DNA from 3 places in the Paraburkholderia sp. MM5384-R2 genome. Region 1 is predicted to be linked to each of the others. Evidence: riboswitches for the same ligand, from Rfam matches in the RefSeq annotation. Region 1 holds a riboswitch; each other region holds the start of a gene.
What was found. Region 1 has a riboswitch for cobalamin ahead of cobW (cobalamin biosynthesis protein CobW). Riboswitches for the same ligand answer to the same signal wherever they lie in the genome.

Region 1 (3,832 bases):
AGCAGCGCGCACGGCTCGCACACACCATCGACGCCGAGCTGCGCGTGTGCCGCCGCCGACGGCGACGCGACCGGTACCGCGGCGATCTGCTCGCGGCTGAACAGTTGCAGCGGCAGCTGATGACGTGAGCAGAATTCGAGCAGACCGGCTTCGTTGGCTTTGGTGTCGATCGTCGCGATCGCGCGGATCTGCTCGAAGGTATTCGATCCGAGCGCTGTGCGGACGGCGGCTTCGATCTCAGCGGCTTCGCTGTGCAAGCGGCAACCGATGCCGACGCTCAGCGTTTTGATCGCGCGTCCGAGTCCGTGTCGTGTCGCGCTCGCTGCCAGTTCGTGAGCAACGCCGGCGTCGCGTTTGGCCGCATCACGCGCCAGTGCGAGCGACGCCACACCGCCGATCACGACGATCGCCGGCGAGCCGAGCCCCGCGCGCGCCACCGCCTCGGCGAACTCGCGAAGCGGCGCGAGCACATGACGCTGCTCAGGCCGCGTCGCCGACTCGATCGCCGCGCACGGCGTGTCGGCGGACATGCCGGCCGCGAGCAATGCGCGGGCGATCTCGCCGAGCCGGTGCATGCCCATGTAGATCACCAGCGTCATGCGCGTCGCGGCGAGCGCGGCCCAGTCCGGCTCGCCACTGCCGGCGCCGTGGCCGGTGACGAACACGACGCCCTGCGCGTGATCACGATGCGTGACCGCGATACCGAGCGCCGCGGGCGCCGCGATGCCGGCCGTGATGCCGTTGATCACGTCGACTTCGATACCCGCGGCCTGCAGCGCCTGCAACTCTTCGCCGCCGCGGCCGAACACGAACGGATCGCCGCCCTTGAGCCGCGCGACGCTGCGCCCCGCGCGCAGATGCCCGAGCATTTGCGCGACGATGTCGGCTTGCGGCGTCGACGGATGGCCGCCGCGCTTGCCGACGTACACGACTTGCGCGTCGGTGCGCGCGAACTGCAGCACGTCGGGATTCACCAGATCGTCGACGAGCACGACATCGGCCTGCGCGAGCGCACGGGTGGCCTTCAGCGTGATCAGTTCGACGTCGCCGGGACCGGCGCCGATCAGCCAGGCGCGCGTCATCGCGGCGTGCATGGCGCGCGCCATGCGGTGATGGAAGAACAGAAGCGGCGTGCGACAGCGCGCGCGGCGATGAATATAGAGGTCATGCGGAACTGCGAATCCGGGCACGCGCGATGCCGCGCTGCTACGCCTTCACATCCGTTCCCCGCGGATTCCGGCGGCCGGCGGCGCCACGTGATGCACGGATGCAATGCGGCACCGCCTCCGCGTCTGGCCGGTATCCGGGCTGGCGGCCTCATGCGCTTCGCCTTCCCGTCCCGGTTTGTGGATTCGCGGGACAGTGGCATCAAAAAACGCATGCGCGGCACGTCGGAATCGAAGGCGAATCGAATCGCGCGCCGCAGGTCGCTTACCGTTGCGGGGACAGCACAGGTTGAACGCGCGAGGCGCTGCCTGTTTCCCGTTTAACTGCACACGCGAGCGCATGTGCGGGCACCAAACGCGCGCATACGATAGCACATGGCGCCTTGCCGGATAAGCCTCGGCGGCGCTTTCCGGCTCGCTGCGTTGCTTGACTGCGCAAGGCCGCGGGCCTACACTCGCACGCACTTTGGGTGCCCGCGTGCGCGCTCGTGCGCATGCAGTTAAACGGGAAACAGGGAGCCACCTGCTCTGGAGCGGCTAACCTGTGCTGTCCCCGCAACGGTAAGCGAAAAGCGGTTCCGGCTTGATAGCCGGGCACCGCAGTGCCGGCTTCGATGTCCTCGCGCAAGCTCGCGTGGACATTTCACCACTGGACGAGAAACCACTCGGCCGGGAAGGGGAAGCGGCGCTTTCGCCAGCCCGGATACCGGCCCAACGAAACAGAACGACCGCCGCGGGGAGGCGGCGGCGCGTTCATGACCTCAGTTCCGCTTTCTGTATTTCCGTTGTCGCGGCCATGCCGTCGTTCGTCCCCGTGTCTGGTGATCGCTGGTACTGCTGCGCGTGCTTCATTCGCTCCATTCGCCAGCCGACGCGGACCCACGCGCGGACTTTCCGGCATACCGATCAACACCAAGGGATGGACCTCACGATGCAAACTCAATTGCGCAAGATCCCCGTCACGATCGTCACGGGCTTTCTCGGCAGCGGCAAAACCACGCTGCTGCGGCACATTCTTCAGCATGCGGGCGGCAAGCGCATCGCGGTGATCGTCAACGAGTTCGGCGAGCTCGGCATCGACGGCGAAATCCTCAAGGGCTGCGGCATCGGTTGCGATGAAAGCGGCGTCGAGACCGAAGGGCAATTGTATGAACTCGCGAACGGTTGTTTGTGCTGCACCGTGCAGGAAGAATTTTTCCCGGTGATGGAAAAGCTCGCGGAGCGCCGCGATGAACTCGATCACGTGCTGATCGAAACGTCGGGGCTCGCGTTGCCGAAGCCGCTCGTGCAGGCGTTCAACTGGCCGCAGATCCGCAATGGCTTCACGGTCGACGCGGTGGTGACGGTGGTGGACGGCCCGGCCGCCGCGAGCGGCCAGTTCGCCGATAACCCGCTCGCCGTCGATGCGCAGCGCAAGGCCGATCCGAATCTCGATCACGAGTCGCCGCTGCATGAGCTGTTCGAAGACCAGTTGTCGGCGGCCGATCTGGTGATTCTGAACAAGACCGATCTGATCGACGACGCGCGGCAGCATGAGGTCGAAGCCGCGATCCGCGCGGAGATTCCGCCGCAGGTGAAGATCGTGCGCGCGCAGCAGGGGCGGCTCGACCTGCATACGCTGCTGGGCCTCGAAGCGGCGTCGGAAGAGACGATCCACCTGCGTCATGACCACCACGGTTCCGCCGACGACCCCGATCATCACCACGATGAATTCGATTCGGTCGTCGTGCAGGCCTCGGTACCGTCGCGCGACGCGGCGCTCGCCGCCTTGCAGGCGCTCGTCGAAACCCACACGATTTACCGTGTCAAAGGCTTCGCGGCACTGCAGGGCGCGGCGATGCGTCTCGTGATCCAGGGCGTGGGCCGGCGCTTCGACAGCTACTTCGACCGGCGCTGGCAAGCGGGTGAAAATGGCGACGGCGCGTTGAGCCGTTTCGTGCTGATCGGCGCAGACCTCGACCAGCACGCGCTGCAACAGGCGTTCGACGCGGCGCTCGGCGCGACGTCGAACGCGACGGCATAAACGGGCGCACCAGCATGCATCTGCTGCGCACGACGCCGGGCGGCTTCGTCGACGATACGCAGGGCGTGATCCGCATCGATCAGCAGCCCGCCGAGATCGTCGTGCTCAGTTCCGCCGACACCACGCTGTCGCTGCTCGCGAGCGTGGTGCCGCGTCTCGGCGACGGCTTTCCGAGCGTGCGGCTCGCGAACGTCACGTATCTGCGTCAGCCTGCCTCGGTCGATTTCTATCTGGACGACGTGTTGCAGCAAGCGCGCGTGGTCGTCGTCGATCATCTCGGCGGCGAAACGTATTGGCCGTACGGCATCGAGCAGGTGGTCGCGCTCGCGCAGCGCAAACAGCAAACACTCGCGATGTTTTCCGGCGATCTGCAGGAAGACCCGAACCTGCTCGCGCGCAGCACCGCGAGCGCCGAGTTGTGTCAGCAGCTGTGGCGCTATCTGCGCGAGGGCGGTCCGCAGAACGCCGAGGCGTTTTTGCGCTGCGTCGCGTATCGCGCGCTCGACTGGGGGCGCGAACCCGATCCGCCGCGCGCGTTGCCGGCCGCGTCGCTGTATCACCCCGAGCGCGATACCCCCATCGTCGCCGACTGGCAGGCGCGTTGGCGGCAAGACGCGCCGGTCGTCGCGATTCTGTTCTACAA
Region 2 (3,832 bases), on a different contig from region 1:
TTAAAGATCGGTCCGCCAAACCCGCCGCGCCTGAACCACCACTACCCGGCACTGCTTCGTTTGCGTCGCTGCGTCTGCAGCAGAGAAACGAGATTATGGAGAGCGGTCGACAACACGTCAATACCCGTCTCACAATTTATTTTAAAAAGTTGAAGAGCTTAAAAATTGAGCAGCGCCGCGTGCAACCTGAATTAGTTAGGCTTCCAATTGAATTCTCCGGAGCGCCGCGGCGAAAGGGAGAGATGAGTGGAGTTGCGAAAAGCCGTTAAGCAGCTTTTCCACAGAAAATGTTTGCAAGGCTGTGGATAACCGCTCCACAACCGCGGCAAGTGCTTGATCCAAAACCATTCTCGCGCGTTGCGCGCGAAGCATGGCCGCTTGCGCGGCCACGCGTCACCGTCACAATCAGGCGGACTTCATCGTCACCCGCGCATTCGTACGCATAAAAGCGCTGCGCTCGACCATCGCGCCGAACAGCAGCCCGATCGTCGTCCACATGACCACCTGCATGCCGATCGCCGCGACGCGGAACTTCCACAGCAGCACAGCCGGGAACGCGGCCGGCACTTCATTGATGACCGGCATCGACAGTTGCACGGCCGCGATGACCACGACGAACAAGAGCCCCGCGACGATCGAACCATTCCACGCACCCAGCTTCGCCGCCGCGCGACGCCGCACCTTCAGCGAAAACACCATCGTCGCGAGCGAAATCGCGATCATTAGAAAGAACAGGCCCGTGCGCGTGCCGATCGTCTCCGGATCACCGACCGACGGCGGATTGGCCGGATACTTGATATTCGGCACGATCACGAGCGTGATGAACGCGCCAAGCGCGAGCCACGCGGACAGCGCGCGCACGCTCAACGTACCCGCGCGTCCATACGCATACGCAAACACCAGCGAGAACAGGCCGCCAAATGCCGCGCCATACGTGACCACGCCAGTCAGCAGGCCGAGGCCAGCCTGCGTCTGACGGCTCACGATTTCGGGCTCGGGCGCCTCGCCGCGCGCGGCGGCCGCTTTTTCTTCGAATGAAATGGCCTGATCGACCTGTGGTTCGCCGACGATTCGCGCGAACGCGAACGTGAGCAAGCCCGCGACGATGCCCGCGAGCATCCCGCGCACCAACAATTTACCTACCATGTCGAACTCCGTTAGTGGCAGGGAAAGCCGAGCAGATGACGGCCGTCGTGCACGAACTCATGCACGTACATGCCGGGCACGAGCGACGTCGCGCCCTGTTCCGCACCAACGAAGTAAAGCGCGAGCAACAGCAGCAACCCACCGAACACGACCCACGGCAGCAGTTCGCGCAAAGGTATGGGAGTGGGCTGGGCCGCCGGTTGCGCGGCGCGATCAAGAACAGCTTCGGTCATGATGGACATCTCCTGGGGTGACGCGCCCCGAAAGTCGATTGCAGAGGAATGGTGCGAAGTTCAGGTCTGGCTTTCGGCTCTTGTGGATTGCAATGCCGATTACAGTGGCGCGACCGCGCCGGGCTCTCACCGGCTTCCGTGCTTCGCAGTGTCAGTATTCTACGCGCTAAACTGCGGCTTCCGTGACGGCGAGGGCTACCTCGCAACGCGCGCCGATGAAACCTCGCAGGCAAGTGCGAATGGAGCGCCAACGCAAAGAATGGATACGCGACTATTACTGCTGAGCCACGCGGCAACGGCCGCGCAGCGCGCGGGCCGCTTCCCTGCCGACGATCCGCTCGACGCGCGCGGTCGCGCCGAAGCCGAAGCGGCGCGACCGCGTCTCGCGCTTCCCGCCGACGGCGCCGTGTTCACCAGCCCCGCCGCCAGCGCGCGCGAAACGGCCGCCGCTCTCGGTCTGAGCGCCACGCCTGTCGACGCATTGGCGGATATCGACTATGGCAAATGGCGCGGCCAGCGCCTCGCTGACATTGCCGACGCAACGCCCCGCGAACTCGCCGCCTGGACACGCGAGCCCGACGCCGCGCCGCCCGGCGGCGAATCGTTCGGTCAACTCGTGCAGCGAGTTGGAGAGTGGCTCGACGCGCAGCAGGCAGACGTGCGTTCATGCAATGCCGTCAACGAAGCAAGCTTCGCGGCCTTTGCGCACAGTCGAACCATCGTCGCCATCACCCACACGACTCTGCTGCGAGCGGCAATCGTGCACGCCCTCGGCGCATCGCCAACCGTGTTCTGTCGCATCGAGATCGCGCCGCTGTCGGTCGTCGAATTACGCCACTCGCGACGCGGCTGGTCGTGGTGGCCGGCCGCCAGCGCCTGAACGGCACCGCCGCTTACCTGCCCGACACCACGAGCCGCAACCGGTTGGACCCCTCGGGCGTCAGGGCGATTTCGGTGCGTCGATCCTTCGCGCCGAGATAAAAGTGCTGACGTCCCGGCGAATTCTGATCGTGCGTTGCATCGGGCAGGCACGACGCGACGTCGGCCGCGACCGCTTCCAATGCATCCGCGTTCGAGCCCGCCGCCTGATGCGGCGTCCACGTGCACTGGAAACTTCGATGCGCGGCCGAACATTGCGCGTCATCGCCATCAGGTTGCGCAACGCCTTTGCCGTCGTCGGGTGTCAGCGAGGCGAAGCCGTCCGGCGCCGCGGCCACGATCCGTTTGAGCGCACCGCAAGGTGTGGGGCTATCGTCGGCGGATGCACTGACCGGCAGCAGCGCAACGAGCGATGCCGCGGTAAGCGCGATAGCGGAAAGTCGATAGGTTTTCATGGTGTGCGTGAAGCTTCCCAAGTGCTGCTGAAGAAAAACTCGCAGGGAGCCACCTTTAACAGCACGCTTCATGCCCATGCGCACGAGGCCCGAGCACGCAGGCAATGCACGACGGCACACAAATTGCGTAGCGCCATACCGGCCGCGACATCGCGCCCGTTTCGATCAAAGCCACTGCCGACGTCATTTCAACCATCATGTCGACCACTACCGCCGCCCCTACCCCCGCCCGCATATCGTCGGGCATCGAAGGCATCGACGACATCCTCGGCGGTGGCCTTACGCCGAACCGCATGTACCTCGTGGAGGGCGTGCCAGGCACGGGTAAGACCACCCTCGCGTTGCAATTCTTACTCAAGGGCCTGCACGAAGGGCAGACCGGCCTTTATGTCGCGCTGTCCGAAACCCGTGCTGAACTGCTCGCGATCGGCGCGAGCCATGGCTGGGATCTGAGCCGTTTCGCGATACTGGAGCAACTGCCCGAAAAAGGGCTCGAACCGCAATACGAACAGACCGTGCTGCACCCGGCCGAGGTCGAACTCGGCGAAAGCGTGCGCAACGTGATCGAGCACGTCGACGAACTGAAGCCGGCGCGCGTCGTCCTGGACAGCCTGTCCGAACTACGTCTGCTGGCGGAGAACCCATTGCGCTACCGTCGGCAGATTCTCGCGCTCAAGCACCATTTCTCGACGCGCGAATGCACGGTGCTGCTGCTCGACGACACGTCGGCCAGCACCTCCGGCATTCAGCTTCACAGCATCGTGCACGGCGTGATCAGCCTCGAAAACGTCGCTCATGATTACGGCGGCAATCGCCGCCGTCTGCGCATCGCGAAGATGCGCGGCATCAAGTTCCGCGAGGGCTATCACGACTTCACGCTGAACACCGGCGGTCTGCGCGTCTATCCGCGCCTGGTCGCCGCCGAGCATCACAGCGAATTCGGCACGAGCCCGATGAGCACCGGCACGCCCGGCCTCGACGCGCTGCTCGGCGGTGGCCTCGTCCCCGGCACCAATTCGCTGATCATCGGCCCGTCGGGGGTCGGCAAAACCACCACCGTCGTGTCGTGCCTGCTTGCCGCACTCGAACGCGGCGAGCGTTGCGCGTGCTACGTATTCG
Region 3 (3,832 bases), on a different contig from region 1:
AGGTTGTGCACGTTCGACGCGAGCGCCGGGTGTGGCGCGCGGTTTGACGGATGCGCTGGCGAAGGCATCGGCTTGTCGTCGAGCGGCCGGTTCGAGCTCACGCTTTCGTCGACCGATTAGGCGCGTTTTACCGACGCTTGGTTCCCCAATTAGTGCTTCGCCGCCGCATCGGAAACGATGACCTGGATGCGATCACGACAGGTGCCGCGTCGCGCGTTCGCCCTTAAACCAGCTGTTTAGTGATGAAGCGCCATTCGGCTTCGGTCACCGGCGTGATCGACAGGCGGTTGCCTTTGGCGAGCACGCGCATGTCCTGCAATTCGGCATGCTCGCGCAGCGCGGCAAGCGGAATCAGCCCGATTTTCTTCTTGAACACGACGTCGACGAGCATCCAGCGCGGCGTTTCCAGCGACGATTTCGCGTCGTAGTACGGACTCTTTTTATCGAACTGCGTAGGGTCCGGATACGCGGTCGACGAGACCTCCGCGATGCCCGCGATGCCGGGCTCCGGACAGCTCGAATGATAGAAGAGCACGCCGTCGCCGACCTGCATCACGTCGCGCATGAAGTTGCGCGCCTGATAGTTGCGTACGCCGGTCCACGGCAAGGTGCGATGAGGAGCGTTGGCGAGGTCGTCGATGCTTGCTTCGTCCGGTTCGGACTTCATCAGCCAGTAGCGCATGAATCGGAGTGAGCGTGTGAGATTGAACGAAGCGCTACAACAGCAGGCGCGTACGGAAAAGCCCCTGAAAAAGGCGCTCAAACGAAAAAACGACGACCAAAGAAAAACGGCATCGAACCGAAGTCCGATGCCGTTCCAGATAAGGTCCCCGCCTTAGCCGCTAGGCCGGCATCCTGAACCGAGGGTTCAGAATTGGTCGCAGTTAGCAACACTTCGGGTACATCAGACTGAGTGACGCGCACACCCGTGCTACAAATTTCCGCAACCGTGCACATGGCATTGGTTCAAGGAATGTATGACCTTGGCGAACCAGGCAGGGAAGCTAAACCGATGAAGCTACAACCCAAACCGTTCAACACGTGACCGATTCGAAACCGGCCCACTACTGCTTACTGCAAGCTGTACTGCTCGATCACAGTACCTAGCTGTTCGTTCATTTGCTGCATTGTACGCCGGATTTCTTCAGCAGGAAATGCTTCTCCGTGTCGCACGCTGCTTTGCAGCTTAAGCAGTTCCGATGCCAGCGACAGCGCAGCCATCACCGCGATGCGATCGGTGCCGCGCACGTTGCTGCCGCTGCGGATTTTCTTCATCTCGGCGTCGACGCGCGCGACCGCCTCGAGCAGCGCGCCTTCCGTTTCCGGCGAACAGGCGAGACGATAGGGTACTTCGAGAATCGATACTTCGATCTGCTTGGTGGTCATGCGCTTTCTCCGTGTCGGCTCACGTCGCTTTCCGCTTCCTCGTGTCCGGGCTGGGCGGACTCGAGCAGATCGAGCTGGTTATCCGGTTCGCTGCTCGCGCGTGCGCGCGGCAATTTTTCGAGAATCGCATTCAGGCGCACCTGAGCGTCGTCGATCTTGGCGGACAGCGCGTCGCGTTCCGCCTGCAGTGCGTCGCGCTCTTCGCGCAATTGCGCGAGTTCCGCATGCGTGGCTTGCACTTCGGCACGCGTTTGCGCGAGCTGCTCTTCGAGCGCGAGCCGCGCTTCGTTGTGGCGCTGGCTGATCGCAATCAGCTTGCCGATGTTCTGGGAGAGTGATTCGAGTTCGGTGAGCATGTGCTGCGTCCTCTAAAGACATCGCATTTTAGCGCGGAATATTACAGGTTCCGACAATTGTCTCGTTTCGAGACGTAACAGCATCGCTTCGTGCACGTTCGTTGGGTGTCGCGTCGTCGACCATAAGATAAAAACCGGCAATCAATCCGACAATAACCTGCATTCAACAGAACCGATTGCGCTCCGGTCGACCTTTCTTGACGCCCCGCGAGGTCGCTCCTAAACTTCCCGCACTCTGGTGCCCGCGCGCGCTTTTCGGCGCGCGCAGTTAAACGGGAAGCAGGGCGCGCGCGGTGCCAAAACCGGATGCGCGAACCTGCGCTGCCCCCGCAACGGTAAGCGACCGCATGTGATGTGCTCATGCAGGTCGGTCCTGGTCGCAAGGTTGGAAGTTCAACGTGCGAGTGTGCCACTGCGCGTCACGCGTGGGAAGGCGGATCGATGTGTCGTAGCCCGGATACCGGCCAGAAAAGAGGGACGTCCCCCCGCGAACACGCTAAACAAGGGGGCGCCTCGTGACGCGTCGGCCCGCGGGGAAGCAGGCCGCGCACGCTATCCACAGGAATGTCATCCCATGCTGTCCCCCATCGCCCGCGCAACGCTGCTCGCGTTCGCGAGCCTGCCGCTCGTCGTGCATGCGCAAAGCGCCGAGCCTGCGTCCGTGTCTGCGACGCCGTATTCGTCTTCATCGTCCGCCACGGATGCTACCGCCGCAAACGCTGCAATCGCTGCCAATGCCGCCTCCACCGATGCGCCGGGCAACGTGCTGTCGCCGATCGTCGTGACCGCGCAACGCGGACCGCAAGCGTTGCGCGATGCGATCCCGCAGACTACGCAGTTCGATCAGCAGGACATCGCCGACACGACCGCGACCGATCTGCCCGGCCTGCTGCAACTCGCGCCAGGCGCGCAAATCTCGCGCACGGGTGGCCCCGGTTCGACCACGAGCCTCTTTCTGCGCGGCGCATCGTCGACGCAATCGCTGCTGCTGATCGACGGCGTGCGCGTCGATTCGGTGAGCCTCGGCTCAGCTCAACTCGCACAAATTCCGCTCGATCAGGTCGATCACGTCGAAGTGGTGAACGGCAACGTGTCGGCGTTGTATGGCTCGGGCGCGATCGGCGGCGTCGTGCAGGTGTTCACGAAAGACGGCGGCGATCATCCGCCGCGTTTCAATTTTTCGGTCGGCTACGGCAGCTATCGCACGCAGACGCAAACGGCCGGCGTGAACGGCGCGCTCGATCAGGACGGCCGCACGACTTTCAATATTTCGCTCGCGCGCACGAAGGACGACGGCTTTTCGTCGCTCAATCCGCTCGAGGCGCCGAACGCGAATCCGAACGCAAACGGCAATCTGAACGAGAGCATCAGCGCGTCGCTGCGTCACAAGTTCACCGACAGGTGGGACGCGGGCGTCAGCTACTTCCAGTCGAACAACGACAACAGCTACGACAATGCGTACGGCGAGCCCACCGATCTGAACAATCTCTATAGCAAGGTGCGCCAGGTGTCGGTATTCGCGAACGGCAAGCTGACCGACCGGTGGACCACCCACTTCACGCTCGCCGAGGGCGACGACCGCAGCGTGTCGAACACCAATGGCATCTACAACGGCCGCTTCGATACCGACAATCGCCAGTACACGTGGCAGAACGATTTCGCGCTCGCCGCGAACCAGAAGCTGCAACTCGGCTACGAGCATCTCGACCAGACGCTCGACTCCGACACGTTCGCCGCGCCCGACCGTCACGTCGATTCGGTCTTCGCGGGCTACAGCGCGCGCTTCGGCCGCAACCAGATTCAGGCCAACGTGCGACGCGACCAGTACTCCGATTTCGGTGGGGCGAACAGTTACTATCTCGGCTACGGATTCGACATCACGTCGCGCTGGAAGGTAACCGCAAGCTATTCGGATGCGTTCCGCGCGCCGAGCTTCGACGATCTGTACTATCCGATCAGCGGCAACCCGTCGATCCAGCCCGAGCGCAGTCATTCGGTCGAAGCCGGTTTGCAGTACGCGACCGATGCGCTCGGCGTGATGCGTCTGAACGCATTCCAGACGCGCTATACGAATCTGATCGACTACGTGC

Region 2: another riboswitch for cobalamin. It lies ahead of HDG37_RS32325 (CbtB-domain containing protein); the one in region 1 lies ahead of cobW (cobalamin biosynthesis protein CobW).
Region 3: another riboswitch for cobalamin. It lies ahead of HDG37_RS06860 (TonB-dependent receptor domain-containing protein); the one in region 1 lies ahead of cobW (cobalamin biosynthesis protein CobW).

The regions. Positions count from the first base shown of each region.
Region 1 covers NZ_JACHDI010000010.1:6,356-10,187, reverse strand. Annotated here, with positions in the region: gene HDG37_RS40045 (cobalamin biosynthesis protein) at 1-269, opposite strand, end outside; partial or broken gene cobA (uroporphyrinogen-III C-methyltransferase) at 345-1,082, opposite strand; cobalamin riboswitch at 1,277-1,537, opposite strand; cobalamin riboswitch at 1,618-1,896, shown strand; gene cobW (cobalamin biosynthesis protein CobW) at 2,098-3,189, shown strand; gene cobN (cobaltochelatase subunit CobN) at 3,204-3,832, shown strand, end outside.
Region 2 covers NZ_JACHDI010000030.1:9-3,840, forward strand. Annotated here, with positions in the region: partial or broken gene HDG37_RS38885 (hypothetical protein) at 1-269, shown strand, start outside; gene HDG37_RS32320 (CbtA family protein) at 406-1,146, opposite strand; gene HDG37_RS32325 (CbtB-domain containing protein) at 1,158-1,379, opposite strand; cobalamin riboswitch at 1,421-1,568, opposite strand; gene HDG37_RS32330 (histidine phosphatase family protein) at 1,639-2,259, shown strand; gene HDG37_RS32335 (hypothetical protein) at 2,273-2,713, opposite strand; gene HDG37_RS32340 (ATPase domain-containing protein) at 2,911-3,832, shown strand, end outside.
Region 3 covers NZ_JACHDI010000003.1:151,332-155,163, forward strand. Annotated here, with positions in the region: gene HDG37_RS06840 (EVE domain-containing protein) at 224-682, opposite strand; RNA gene ssrS (6S RNA) at 824-1,005, opposite strand; gene HDG37_RS06850 (cell division protein ZapA) at 1,072-1,386, opposite strand; gene HDG37_RS06855 (ATPase) at 1,383-1,742, opposite strand; cobalamin riboswitch at 1,962-2,226, shown strand; gene HDG37_RS06860 (TonB-dependent receptor domain-containing protein) at 2,317-3,832, shown strand, end outside.